Regions from separate parts of the Synechococcus sp. UW106 genome, predicted to be linked through region 2. Evidence: predicted binding sites of a transcription regulator. Region 2 holds the regulator's gene; the other holds the start of a gene.
What was found. Region 2 encodes HrcA, which represses chaperone genes, less so after heat shock. Its sites were predicted from a motif close to TTAGCACTCNNNNNNNNNGAGTGCTAA; they were not measured.
Positions count from the first base shown of each region.

Region 1: the regulator HrcA is predicted to act here: its motif matches at 1,177-1,203, upstream of groES (co-chaperone GroES).

Region 1 is NZ_UCNV01000003.1:145,749-152,918, reverse strand. It holds gene groL (chaperonin GroEL) at 1-747, opposite strand, end outside; gene groES (co-chaperone GroES) at 813-1,124, opposite strand; gene atpD (F0F1 ATP synthase subunit beta) at 1,370-2,833, shown strand; gene atpC (ATP synthase F1 subunit epsilon) at 2,908-3,318, shown strand; gene DXY30_RS02070 (30S ribosomal protein PSRP-3) at 3,465-3,980, opposite strand; gene DXY30_RS02065 (TIGR01548 family HAD-type hydrolase) at 4,083-4,805, shown strand; gene DXY30_RS02060 (calcium:proton antiporter) at 4,802-5,965, shown strand; gene DXY30_RS02055 (aminopeptidase P N-terminal domain-containing protein) at 5,973-7,170, opposite strand, start outside.
Region 2 is NZ_UCNV01000009.1:618,202-625,371, forward strand. It holds gene DXY30_RS10775 (AI-2E family transporter) at 1-669, shown strand, start outside; gene cysC (adenylyl-sulfate kinase) at 629-1,273, opposite strand; gene DXY30_RS10785 (translation initiation factor) at 1,305-1,631, opposite strand; gene DXY30_RS10790 (class I SAM-dependent methyltransferase) at 1,661-2,629, shown strand; gene trpB (tryptophan synthase subunit beta) at 2,652-3,908, shown strand; gene DXY30_RS10800 (heat-inducible transcriptional repressor HrcA) at 3,919-4,896, opposite strand; gene DXY30_RS10805 (rhodanese-like domain-containing protein) at 4,896-5,249, opposite strand; gene DXY30_RS10810 (DUF3352 domain-containing protein) at 5,303-6,883, shown strand; gene DXY30_RS10815 (histidine phosphatase family protein) at 6,861-7,170, shown strand, end outside.

The DNA of each region.
Region 1 (7,170 bases), on a different contig from region 2:
GATGATTAGCAGAGGCTTACCGGTGCGGGCGATCTGCTCCAGAACGGGCACCAGATCCTGCACGAGGCCGATCTTCTTGTCGGTGAGCAGGATGTAGGGCTCGTCGAGAACGGCTTCCATCCGCTCAGTGTCGGTAGCGAAATAAGGGGAGATGTAGCCCTTGTCGAAACGCATGCCCTCGGTGACCTCGAGCTCGGTCTCCATGGACTTGCCCTCTTCGAGGGAAATCACACCTTCCTTGCCAACCTTGTCCATGGCGTCGGCAATCATCTTGCCGACTTCTTCGTCGTTGCCGGCAGAGATGGTGCCGACCTGAGCGATGGCGTTGCTGTCAGCGATGGGCTTGGCCATTTCCTGGATCTTGCTGACCAGGAAATCGGAGGCCTTGTCGATGCCCTTTTTCAGAGTGATCGCATTGGCACCGGCGGCCACGTTGCGCAAACCGGCTTTAACCATGGCGTGAGCCAGAACGGTAGCGGTGGTGGTGCCGTCACCAGCAGCGTCGTTGGTTTTGGAGGCGGCCTGGCGGATCAGAGCAACACCGGTGTTCTCGATGTGATCTTCAAGCTCGATCTCCTTGGCGATGGTGACACCGTCATTGATGATCTGGGGTGCACCGAACTTCTTCTCAAGCACCACGTTGCGGCCCTTGGGTCCCAGGGTCACCGCAACGGCTTCAGCCAGGATGTCGATGCCTTTCTCGAGAGCGCGACGGGCGTTCTCGTTGTAGATGATTCGCTTTGCCATGGAAGGCGGTTCCTAATGAAGAGGATGAACAGGAAAGACTGAGCCGAGACTCAGAGGGGCTGATCTCAGTTGACGACAGCCAGGATGTCTTTCTCGGACAGCAGCACGTATTCATCGCTGCCGAGCTTGATGTCGGTGCCGGCGTACTTGCTGTAGAGAACTTTGTCGCCCACACCGACTTCAGGAGCCTGGCGGCTGCCGTCGTCGTTGCGCTTACCGGGGCCCACTTGAACCACCTCACCCACTTGGGGCTTTTCCTTGGCGGTATCGGGCAGAAGGATGCCGCCGGCGGTCTTCTCTTCGGATTCGGAGACCTTGATGAAGATGCGGTCGCCGAGAGGTTTAACAGTTGAGACGCTGAGAGAAACAGCAGCCATGGGTACTTGCAGGAGCAGGGACAGGGCGCAATGCGCCACGCATCGAACCGAGTTGGCACTCGATGCCGATGAGTGCCAACGTATGCAATCGGGCGGTCCCTTTTCTAGTCCTAGCGCTGTGCGGGTGTCCGAACCGCAGGCTGTGCCGACCCAACAGATGGGGCCGTTGAACTGACAGTGGTATGGTTGCGCCGCTCTGAATGGGTCCGAGCGCGTAGCGCCTGTTCCCGCAACTCTCCTTACCTATGGTCGCTTCTGCTCCTGCATCTGCTGGCACCAAGGGTGTGATCCGTCAGGTGATCGGCCCGGTTCTGGACGTGGAATTTCCCGCAGGGAAATTGCCCAAGATCTATAACGCCCTGCGCATCGAGGGCAAAAACCCCGCAGGTGATGACGTCGCTCTGACGGCTGAAGTTCAACAGCTGCTGGGTGACCACCGCGTTCGCGCCGTTGCCATGAGTGGCACCGACGGACTCGTGCGCGGCATGGAAGCCGTCGACACCGGTGCACCGATCTCAGTGCCCGTTGGCGAAGCCACCCTCGGCAGGATCTTCAACGTTCTCGGCGAGCCCGTTGACGAGCAAGGACCCGTCAAAACCACAACCACTGCTCCCATTCACCGCGAGGCGCCCAACCTCACCGAACTGGAAACGAAGCCCAAGGTTTTCGAAACCGGCATCAAGGTGATCGATCTTCTGGCTCCTTACCGCCAAGGCGGAAAGGTGGGCCTGTTCGGCGGTGCCGGCGTGGGCAAAACCGTGCTGATTCAGGAGCTGATCAACAACATCGCCAAAGAGCATGGCGGTGTGTCTGTCTTTGGCGGTGTGGGCGAGCGCACCCGCGAAGGCAACGACCTCTACGAGGAATTCAAAGAGTCTGGCGTGATCAACGCTGACGACCTTTCCAAGTCGAAGGTGGCTCTTTGCTACGGCCAGATGAACGAGCCCCCCGGCGCCCGGATGCGCGTGGGTCTCTCCGCTCTGACCATGGCGGAGCACTTCCGCGACGTGAACAAGCAGGACGTCCTGTTGTTCGTGGACAACATCTTCCGCTTCGTGCAGGCCGGTTCCGAAGTGTCCGCACTGCTCGGCCGCATGCCTTCCGCTGTGGGCTACCAGCCCACCCTCGGCACCGACGTGGGTGCTCTTCAAGAGCGTGTTGCCTCAACCGTTGAAGGATCCATCACCTCGATTCAGGCGGTTTACGTCCCTGCTGACGACCTGACCGACCCCGCTCCTGCGACCACCTTTGCTCACCTCGATGCCACCACGGTGCTGAACCGTGCCCTGGCCTCCAAAGGCATCTACCCCGCTGTGGACCCTCTGGATTCCACCAGCACCATGCTGCAGCCAGCAGTGGTGGGTGACGAGCACTACCGCACCGCTCGCGCCGTGCAGTCCACCCTGCAGCGCTATAAGGAACTCCAGGACATCATCGCGATTCTGGGTCTCGACGAACTGTCGGAAGACGACCGTCGCATCGTGGATCGTGCCCGCAAGGTGGAGAAATTCCTCTCCCAGCCCTTCTTCGTGGCTGAAATCTTTACCGGCATGCCCGGTAAGTACGTGAAGCTGGACGACACCATCGCCGGTTTCAACCAGATCCTCTCCGGTGAGCTGGACAGCCTCCCCGAAGCCGCCTTCTACCTGGTAGGCAACATCGAGGAAGTGAAAGCCAAGGCCGAGAAGATCGCCGCCGAAACCAAGTGATCATTGCGGGGGTGTGAATCACACCCCCGATCACGTGTTTCTCGACAGTCCGTTCTCTTTTCGAACCAAGGTTCATGTCCCTCACCCTCCGCGTGCTGGCAACAGACCAGAACGTCTTTGATGGCAGCGCCGACGAGGTGATCCTGCCTAGTACCACCGGTCAACTCGGCATCCTGCCCGGCCACATTTCGCTGCTCACCGCCATCGACATCGGTGTTCTGCGGGTTCGCGCCAACGGAGCCTGGAACTCCATCGCTCTGATGGGTGGTTTCGCTGAAGTCGATGCTGATGAAGTCACCGTTCTGGTGAACAAAGCCGAACTGGGCAGCGCCATCGATGCCGGTACCGCTGAAGCCGCCTTCCAGAAGGCCTCAACCGTCGTGGCTGGCATGGAAGGCCAACCGGCTTCTCCGGAAAAGCTCAAGGCACAGCAGCAGCTGAATGAAGCCCGGGCTCGCCTTCAAGCCAGCAAAACTCCCGACTAATTCATCTGCTTCGCAGATAGATTCCATACGCCAGGGGCTCACGCTCCTGGCTTTTTTGATGGTTCATCCGATCACCACCTGCCTTCGGGCAGACACAAAAAAACCTGCCCGAAGGCAGGTTTGGATGAACAGCCTGGAGACAGGGTTCAGGCGGTACCGCAGAAAGTGACATCGGGGAACTTGACCTTGGCCTCGTCAAGGCTCTTGCCCTTGCCTTCCTCTTGCCAGTAGTTGATCACCTCAGTGGCTTGGTTGAGCACTTCAACCCGTTCGTTGTCGGTGATCCAGCTCTTCCCTTCCAGCTCGGTCTTCAAGCTTTCCCAGGCATCCTCACGGGGCCAGAAGAAGTAGGAGGTGAGGGGACTGGGGCCACCGCCGACGATCTGATCAACAGCGAGGGCCACGTTGTCGGGAAGCCAGAGGATCTTCAGCAGGAAGCGGCCCTCGTCGGCCTTAGGGGTGTAGCCGGAGGGAACACCATCGGCGTCGATGGTTGCCGTGGCCAGAGCCGCGGCGGCACCCTTCAGAACAGGACGGCCTTCACCCTCGCTGGCTGCAGGCTTTTCAGTGGTTTCAGCTGCCTGGGTGGCGCCTTCAGCCGCGTCGGCGGACGGAGTCGCGACCTCCTGGTCGGTAGGGGCAGCGCCTTCGGTGACCGGCATGGTGTCAGCGCTCAAGACAGAAATACAAACAACTAACCTACCAGCCGCTCCACATCAGACGTTCTGGGATCTCCAACCATCCTGCTGTTCGACATCGATGGTGTGATCCGCGATGTCGCTGGCAGTTACCGAAGGGCCCTCCAATGCACTGTCCAGCACTACTGCGGTTGGCAGCCCAGCGCCGCTGCCATCGATGCACTCAAGGCTGAAGGGGCCTGGAACAACGACTGGGACGCCAGCCTTGAATTGCTGCGGCGCCATGGCGCTGCTCTGCCGGATCGGGCCGCGCTGATCGATGTGTTCAGCGACTTTTACTTCGGCGGAGATCCAGAGGGGGACCCCAGTCACTGGACTGGATTCATCGGCGATGAGCCCCTGCTTGTGGACGCCAGCTTTTTCGCCACGCTCTCCCAGAGGAAGGTGCGCTGGGGATTCGTGAGCGGTGCTGAGCCGCCCTCAGCACGCTTCGTGCTGCAGCAGCGACTGGGGCTCCAGGATCCACCCTTGATCGCGATGGGAGATGCCCCCGACAAACCAGATCCCACAGGCTTGATCCGCCTGGCCAAGGCTCTGGGGGCGAACACAGAGGCAACTCGAGTGGCTTATCTCGGCGACACCGTGGCCGATGTGCACACCGTGGTTCAAGCCCGAGAACGCTGGCCGGAGCAACAGTTCGTGAGTCTTGCGGTGGTGCCACCTCACCTGCAGACCGCGGGGCAGGCAAAGGCGCGCACGATCTATGAACAACGGCTGCAGGAGGCCGGCGCTGATCTGGTGCTGAACAACACCGAAGCCCTGCTGAGCTGGGAGGGAGTGATGGCATGAAGGCGGCCGTTCTCCGCGAAACTCCCCTACTCATCGGGATCCTGGCCCTAATCAGCCTGGAAACCACAACAGTGCTCGACTGGCTGCTCCTGCAACCCGCTCTGCCCGTCCTCACGGGCCTTGGCCTGCTCAGTGTGCTGGTGCTGCTGATGGCGCGTGGAGTGGCGCACCATGCCGATCAACTGGCGGAGCAACTCACGGAGCCCCTGGGGACCCTGGTGCTGACCGGATCCGTGATCGTGATTGAGCTGGCCCTGATTACCTCCACAATGCTGACGGGAGACAGCAACCCCACCCTGGCCCGGGACTCGATGTTCTCGGTGCTGATGATCGTGCTCACGGGGGTTAAGGGCGTGACCTTGATCGTGGCCGCCAGGTTTCAGAGACAGGGCCGAACCCAGCCCATGCAGCTGGAAGACCTGGCGGCTGTGAATCAGAGCGGTTCAAGTGCCTACATCAATCTGATCACCACCATGAGCGTTCTGGCTCTGGTGCTTCCCAACTTCAGCCAGGACAGCCTCGAGGCCAACTACTCGCTGCCCATCAATTGGCTGCTGACGTTCGTGTCGATCAGCCTTTACGGGATTTTTCTGGGCGGCCAGGTCGGCCGCTACCGCAACCTCTTCATCGATACCGCTCAGCAACAAGGCTCAGACCACCTTTCCCTCGCGGAAAGCACCTCAGCGGAACCAACACCCCATGAAGAATCTCAGAGCTCAATCCTGCAAAACGTCTGTCTGATGGCAGCAGGCCTGCTGGTGCTGGTGCTGATCGCAGAATCGATGGGAAGCCTGATCGAAACCGGCATCAACGACCTCGAGCTACCCAGTTCCCTCGGCGGCCTGCTCGTGGGCTTGCTGGTGGTGGCACCAGAAGCTCTCAATGCCTTCCAAGCCGCCGGGAAAGGGGAGTTGCAGCGGTCGCTCAACACTCTCTACGGCTCGTCCCTGGCGACCCTCTGCCTCACAGTGCCGGCAGTTCTGGCGATCGGTGAATTCACAGGAACCGATGTAATCCTCGGACTGGATCCGATCGAAACGGTGCTGCTGGTGCTGACGCTGATCCTGGTGCGGCCGATCAGCGGCCGCGTCAGCGAAATGGATGGTCTGATGCTGCTCACCGTGGGCGTGGTCTGGGTGGCCTTGCAGGTGGTGAGCTGATCCTGGGTCAGCGTTCCATCGCGGCAACGCTCTTCAGGGCACCAGCAGTGAGCACCTCGTGGCCGGTCTCGGTAACGGCAACGTCGTCTTCGATGCGGATGCCGATGCCTTTCCAGCGATCGTCGATCTCAGGCTGACCTTCAGGCACGCTGAGCCGATCGCTGACGTAAAGGCCTGGTTCCACCGTGAGCACAATGCCCGGCTCCAGCGGAGCAGGTTGCTCCCCGAGCCGATAAGCACCCACGTCATGCACATCCAGACCCAGCCAATGGCCGGTGCGGTGCATGTACAGGTGGCGGTAGTCGCCCCGCTCGATGATCCCGTCCACGTCCCCGATCAGCAGGCCCAGATCCACCAGCCCATCAACAAGCAAGCGCAGGGCTGTGGCGTGCACCGCATCAGCGGTGCCTCCTGGGGCCACGACAGCAACGGCAGCCTCCTGGGCTGCCAACACCAGGCTGTAGAGCTCCCGCTGTTCCGCCGAGAAGCTTCCATTTACAGGAAAGGTTCGGGTGATATCGCCGTTGTAGTAATCCGCCAGCGAACAGCCGGCATCAATCAGCAGCAGGTCTCCGTCCTGGAGGGGTGCCGTGTTGGCGGTGTAGTGCAGCACGCAGGCGTTGTCGCCACCGGCAACGATGGAGCCGTAGGCCGGGCCGCGGGCACCTTGGCTGCGGAAGTGAGCTTCGATCACCGCCTGCACCTCAGCCTCATTCATGCCGGGGCGGGTGATCGAACGGGCCAATTCGTGGGCTTCGGCGGAGATGCGACAAGCCTCCCTTAGCCGTTCCAGCTCGTGGGGCTCCTTGCGCAGGCGCAGGCGCTGCAAGATCGGGGTTGGTGCCACCAAGCCCAAGGCGGCCGTCCCCGTACGGGCAAAGGTGTCGAGCTGTCGCCCCCAGGCGGAGAGCACTATCGATTCGACAGAAGCGTGACGGCCAACCCGAAAGGCAATGGCTTCGGCACCGGCTAGGTACTCCGGCAGTTTTGCGCTCAACTGATCCAACGGATGGGCCACGTCCGCCCCGTAACGCTCCACAGCTCCCTCAGTACCCCAACGAATCCCCGTCCACACCTCGGCCGCAGGGTCCTTGGGCTGCACGAACAGCACGTAACGCTCTCCCTCCGGCCGATGCGGCAGCAACAAGGCCACTGCATCGGGCTCATCAAAACCGGTGAGATAGAAAAAATCGCTGTCCTGACGG
Region 2 (7,170 bases):
AGTCGTCTGGCCACGCAGCTGAGTCAGCGCTTGCTCGGACTTCTGGGGGCAACGGTCGGCACCACGATCAATGTGGTGATCGTGCTGGTGCTGGCGGTTTTTCTGCTGCTTGGGGCTGATCCCATCGTCGAAGGCCTGGCCCGTTGGCTGCCGGATCGCTGGCGGGAGCTGGTGCAGACGACCCTCGAGCGCACTTTTCGGGGCTACTTCGCCGGGCAGGTGGTGCTGGCGTTGATCCTCAGTGGCGGCCAGCTAATGGTCTTCACCGCCCTGAAAATCCCCTATGGGGTGTTGTTCGCTGTGCTGATCGGATTCACCACCCTGGTGCCTTACGCCAGCGCTGTGTCGATTGTCTCGGTGAGTGCGGTTTTGGCAGTACAGGATCCCCGCACAGGCTTCGAGCTGCTCGCCGCGGCGATCGTCGTTGGTCAGATCGTGGATCAGGTCATCCAACCGCGGCTGATGGGCAGCATCGTCGGGCTGCAACCGGCCTGGTTGCTGATCGCTTTGCCGATCGGCGCCCGGGTGGGCGCCCTTTACGGCGTGGGGGATCTCCTGGGATTGCTGTTGGCGGTTCCGGTGGCCAGTTGCATCAAGACCCTGGCCGATGCCGCCAGGGCTGGCGATGTCAGGCCGCCGGAATCACCCCCCGCTCCTGGAGTGCCTTGATCACCAGCTCCACGGAGTCGGCCAGATCCTGCTTGCCGGTGTCGATCTTCAGCTCGGGCGTCTCCGGTGCTTCGTAGGGGCTGGAAATGCCGGTGAATTCTTTGATCTGCCCAGCCCGTGCCTTGGCATAAAGGCCTTTGGGATCGCGGGATTCGCAGACATCGAGATCGGCAGCGCAGAACACCTCGAGAAAGTCACCGTCTTCCACCAGGCCACGGGCCTTGTCTCGATCAGCGCGGAAGGGGGAGACGAAGGCGGTCAGCACGATCACGCCCGCATCCAGGAACAACTTGGCCACTTCACCGATGCGGCGGATGTTCTCTTCACGGTCGGCATCGGAGAAACCCAGGTCTTTGCAGAGCCCATGGCGGATGTTGTCCCCGTCAAGCACGTAGGTGGCGAGTCCTCGCTCGAACAGAGCCGCATTGACGGCATTGGCCAGGGTGCTCTTACCGGAACCCGAGAGTCCGGTGAACCAGAGGATGGTGCTGCGGTGGCCGCGCTGTTTCGAGCGCTCGTCTCGGCCAACGGAGGCTTCATGCCAAGCGATGTTGGTGGACGCACCCTTGTTGGTGAGTTCTCCGTAGGTGGGGCTGGCAGTCATGGCCACGGCATGAAGTGGCGGCCATTCTCACTTATCCACCAGCTCGTTTTGGCCGGTATCCCTCTTTGCTGAGCAGCTCGAGCGTCAGGTCCACCTGATCTCCTTGAAGTTCGATCACCCCATCCTTGGCGGTGCCGCCACTGCCGATGCGTGTTTTGAGTTTCTTCAACAGAGCCTTGAAGCCCGCAGCATCAAGCTCCAAGCCTCGGATCACCGTCACAGTTTTGCCCCCCTTGCTGCCGCGGGTGGGCTGCACCCGCACCATTTGCTGAGACTTTGCTGTGGGCTCCGTCGTCGCCCCGCTCGGTCGCTGCAGACTGTCAGCTCTGCTGAATTCCTGCCAGCCGCCTTTCGGCATCCACCCGTCGCAATCGAATTGCATTGTCGATGACCATCCATGCTGCACCCACAACAACGCCTCGCTGGGCCGATTCCAGCCGAGGCCTCGGCCGTTTGATCGAGGCGTTGATCGGTATCGGTCTGCTGCGTCGTCCCCTGTTCTTCCAGGCGCGGCAGCTGATCATTCGCACGGCTGAACGCAACGGCATTCCTTGGCGGGCCCGACGCAAGGAGCTGCAGCAGGCGGCAGCACCGTTGCTGGCTGCCAGCACTACGGCAGGTCTGACCCCGCCGGACTATTACCTATCCCGATTCCATGCCTATGAGCAGGGCAACCTCTGCTGGCAGGCTGCCGCTGAAGCCGAGCAGGCCACCGATGCCATGGCCCTGCGGGTTTGGCCGGAGGAGCAGCTGCAGCCTGCCGAGGCTCAGGCACGACTTCGAAATGCCATCCATGCTGTGGCAGAACCGTTGCTTCCCGGATCGATCGACCGTGTCGTGGATCTGGGCTGTTCCGTCGGGGTGAGCACCCAGGCCCTTGCCCGCTGGCTGAACGCCCGGGCCGCAGCAAGCTCTGCGCACCCTCCGATGTTAATCGGCCTGGATTTGTCGCCAGAGATGCTGTCGGTGGCCCGCGTGCGTGACCCCCAGGGCCTTGTGCACGACTGGCGCCATGCCGCTGCCGAAGCCACTGGGCTGGCCTCGGGTTCCGTTGATCTGGTCAGCCTGCAGTTCGTCTGCCATGAGCTCCCCCAGGGAGCGACCCGTGCTGTCCTGGCCGAAGCGGCCCGGCTGCTGCGGCCCGGTGGTGTTCTGCTGATGGTGGACCAGGATCCCGGCTCCTCGGTGCTGCAGCGCTTGCCGGCGCCGGTGGCCACGCTGCTCAAGAGCACAGAGCCCTTCATTGAGCAGTACTTCGCCCTGGATCTGCCCGCAGCGTTGCAGGAGGCCGGGTTCCGGAATCCCAGCATCCGTGCCTGCGACCCACGGCACCGTGTGATCGCCTGCTTACGCTGAGCCGACGCTCCAACGTCGATCCGTGACCAGCACTTTGCCCAACGCCAGCACTCCGGATCCCTCCAGCTTGCAGCCGGCGGTTCGTCCCGGTGCCCATGGGCGCTTTGGCCGATTCGGTGGGCAGTACGTGCCTGAAACCCTGATGCCGGCTTTGGCGGAGTTGGAGCAGGCGGCCGCCCAGGCCTGGAATGATCCGGCCTTCACTGCTGAGCTCAACCGCCTGCTGAAGAACTACGTCGGTCGGGCGACACCGCTCTACGAAGCTGAGCGTCTTTCAGCCCATTACCGCCGCTCCGACGGTGGTCCCCGCATCTGGCTCAAGCGAGAAGACCTCAACCACACCGGGGCGCACAAGATCAACAACGCTCTGGGGCAGGCCTTGCTGGCACTGCGCATGGGCAAGAAGCGGATCATTGCTGAGACCGGTGCGGGCCAGCACGGCGTCGCTACGGCCACGGTCTGCGCTCGCTTCGGTCTCGAGTGCGTGATCTACATGGGCGCCGAAGACATGCGCCGTCAGGCCCTCAACGTGTTTCGCATGCGCTTGCTGGGCGCCACCGTGCAACCGGTGACGGCGGGCACCGCCACCCTTAAGGACGCCACCAGTGAAGCCATCCGCGACTGGGTGACCAACGTTGAGTCCACCCACTACATCCTCGGCTCCGTCGCTGGCCCGCATCCCTACCCAATGTTGGTGCGGGACTTCCACGCGGTGATTGGTGAAGAGTCCAAACAGCAGTGTCAGGAGGCTTTCGGTCGGCTGCCGGATGTGTTGATGGCCTGTGTGGGTGGTGGCTCCAATGCCATGGGCCTGTTTCATCCCTTCGTTCAGGACACCTCAGTTCGTCTGATCGGCGTTGAGGCCGCCGGCGATGGCGTGGCGACAGGCCGCCATGCCGCAACGATCACCGAAGGCCGTGCTGGCGTTCTCCACGGCGCCATGAGCCTGTTGCTGCAGGACGGCGACGGCCAGGTGATGGAGGCCCATTCCATCTCGGCTGGTCTCGACTATCCCGGTGTCGGCCCTGAGCACAGCTACCTCCGCGAAATCGGCCGGGCGGAATATGCGGCCGTCACCGATCAGCAGGCCCTGGATGCCCTGCGGTTGGTGAGTGAGCTGGAGGGAATCATTCCGGCCCTGGAAACCGCCCACGCCTTCGCTTGGCTCGAGCAGCTCTGCCCCACCCTGGCCGAGGGCACCGAAGTGGTGATCAACTGCTCCGGTCGAGGCGACAAGGACGTCAACACCGTGGCGGAAAAGCTGGGCGATCAGCTTTAAGGCTCAGGCATCAAGCCAGCAGTAACTCCAGATGCCGGGCTACGCGCTGCACCGCAGCGCGTGCCGTGGCGTAGGCCATGCGCATGGGACCCACGAGGGCCACGTGCCCGAGCCCCTCGTTGCAGCGATAGGGGGCTTGAACCACCGCACAGGCCTCCAACGCTGGCTGTGGATGCTCATCGCCGATCCAGACCCGTGCGGATGCACCGCGACTGATCAAGGTGCAGGGCTCGTCGTCGATCAGTTCCAGCAGCGGCCGAAGGCTTGCCGTGCTTTCAAATTCCGGTTCGCTCACCAGCCTTGAGAGGCCATGCACCACAACAGACGTGGGGTTGATGGTTGGGGTGGGCTGGTCAAGGGCACTACGCAGCACAGCGCCGCTGCGTTGCAACTGCCTGGGTAGTGCCTCCCAGTTCAGGTCGCCCTCTTCGAGCTGCGCTGACGCCCAGCGTTCCATCGCTGTGAGCTCGGCTTCGGCGCCGTGCGGCAGGCGCAGGTTGAGATGGCTTGCGCTGCCATTGGCTTCTACCAGCATCACCAGCAGTCGATCACCACTCGGCACCAGACGGATCGTCTTCAGTTGGCGGTTTTCCTGCTGCGGTTGGGTGATCAGGCTCATCAGGCCGGTGAAATCCGTCAGTCGCCGTGCCAGATGCATCAGCAGGTCATCGAGACCCGCCCAGCGCAGGCTCAGGCCCGTGAGCTCCCGTTCCAGGTGCTGAACGGCAACGCCGGGTTCCGGCAGTAGAGCATTCACGTAGTGCCGGTATCCCATCGGACTGGGAATGCGTCCGGCTGAGGTGTGTGGTTGATGCAGCAGACCACGACGTTCCAGAGCTCCCATGGCGGAGCGAACGGTGGCTGAGCTGGCGGGGATGCCGAAGCGTTGCACCAGGGTGCGGCTTCCCACGGGTTCCATGGTGTCGACGTAGTGGTGCACCGTCGCCTGAAGCACCTGTTCTTGCCGAAGGGACAGGGGCTTGCTCATCAGTAGCGGGGAACGCTGGGATCCACCTGAAGGCTCCAGGCATCAATTCCTCCCTCAAGGTTCCACACCTCGAGGCCCCAGGGCTGGTCCAGCAGCCACAGACCGAAGTGGTAGCTGCGAATGCCTGCATGGCAAACCACCACCACCGCTTGATCGGGCTTGAGGTCGGCTTGCAGCGTTGTGAGCCATTCATTGGATTGGCTCAGGGGTCGGTGCAGCACTGAACCGGGGAAAGACGCGATCGCGAGTTCAGCCGCCTCACGCACATCCACCAGTTGGGGTGAAGGCTGCTCACTTTGCAGCCACTGCTGCAATTCGGAGGCTTGGATTGGTTGTGGTTGGGATTGGCCCATGGCGCCATTCTGCGTTGATGGACAAAGATGAAGCGATCCGAGAATGCCGGCCCATGAAGGCCCGCCCCTTCCTCAGCGCTGTTGGCGCTGTGCTGCTGTCGCTGCTGCTTCTGGCTGCTGGTCTGCTTTGGACCATGGATCGCCAGAGCCCCCTTCACCTGGCTGAGCAGCCTTTGCGTCTGCCCCGGGCGGCTCGCTTTGTGCCGAGGGATGCCGATTTGTCCCTGCACTGGCTGGCCGATCCCAGGCGTCTGCCTGCCTATGCCCAGGCCGTCGCCCCTGCATCGGAACGCCGCGATGCCCGCGATGGTGCACGGCAGTGGCGTGAGGGGGTCTTCGCCTTGGCGGGCCTGCAGTTTGGTCTTGAGCTGGAGCCCTGGCTTGGCGAGGAAGTCAGCCTCACCCTCACCGATGGGGGCTCCAGCGCCGGCTGGGTTCTGGCCTTGACCAGTCGGGATGACGATGGCGCCAGGCGCTTCTTGCAACGGTTCTGGCAGACCCGCAGCCTGGCGGGCACCGATTTACAGATCAGTAGTTACCGCGGCATCGGTGTGATCAGCGGACAGGGGGCCTTGGTGGGGCATGACCCCCAACCTCTGGCCACGGCCTTGATCGATGACGATCTGCTCTTGGTGGCCTCAGGCCGGGGCGTGCTGGAGCAGGCCCTCGATGTTTCCCAGCTCCCGGATCAGCATCAGCTGGGGGATGAACGTCTGCAGCGTCAGGTCGCTGATCTCGGTCAGGGTGTGGCACTGCTGACGGCATCGCCACACGCCCTTCAGCATTGGTTTCAGTTCCCTGAGGTGGTGGCCCAACGCGAGGATCTGAGCGGACTTGTGGCTTCGCTTCGGCCGGAAGGCTCGACCCTGGCGGTGGATGGGCGACTCGGGTTCCTGCAAGAGATTGCTTCCGCCCCATGGCCTGACCTGACGGATCTGACCGCTTCGGCTGGTGGACATGGCCGTTGGCTGGCGCAGCTGCAAAGCCCAGCACGTCTGTTGGATCCGGGCGAAAGCCATCCGCTGGCCCAGTGGTTCGGTCCGGTTCTCGCGCAGCAGTTGCGGGACCAGCCGGCTGCAGATGCTGTTGTTCAGTCGGATGACGGCCCGCTCCTCTGGCAAGACCAGTCCGAGGGCTGGCTCTTGGCCACCCGCTCGCAAAGTCCCGCCAGGGATGCGGTGGATGCACGTCTGCAGGAGCAAGGCCTGACCCGGTCTGAGCTGGACGGAGATGGTGAGGTCTTGAGTGTGTGGACGCGTCTTGTTCGCCAGCGGGGACGCCAGCCTGGAGTGGATGCCCAGTTGGCCGTGGCTCAGGCCAGCTCGTCCTCTCTGAACTGGTGGGGTGAGTCGTTGATGGCTCTGGCGCAGCGCCAAAACGGACGTGCCCTTCAGCCTCGCCTGAACCAGTGGCAGGAGCTCGCATCGGCCTCCCAACCCGTGCAGGCTCTTCTTTTGGCGGATGCCCCGGCTCGATCACTGTTGGGTCAATGGCGGCCATGGGGGCTGCTGCAGGTGATGGCAGGGCGGCCCTTGCAGGATCAGGTCCGGGGTCTAGCGTTCGCCGTCGACGTTGATCGTCTGGAGCAGAGCGGCACCGAGATTCCTTTGCATGCCCGCCTCGAACTCGGCTGAACTGGTTCTGCTGCGGCATGGCATCGCAGAACCCCGCCAGGCGGGGCGGGATCATCCGGATCGCCCCCTCACCGCGGCCGGGCGTCAGCGCACGCAACTGGTGATGGCAGCCTTGGTGCGACGGGGGCTGAGGCTGGATCGCCTGTTGTCCAGTCCCTACCGCAGGGCACTGCAAACGGCTGAACTGGCCCTAGAGGCGGGGCTCGCCTCAGGCCTTGCGGTGGACGAACGCCTCAAACCAGGAGGGGCACTTGAAACGCTGCTGAGCTCGGTCGATGGACGGCTTG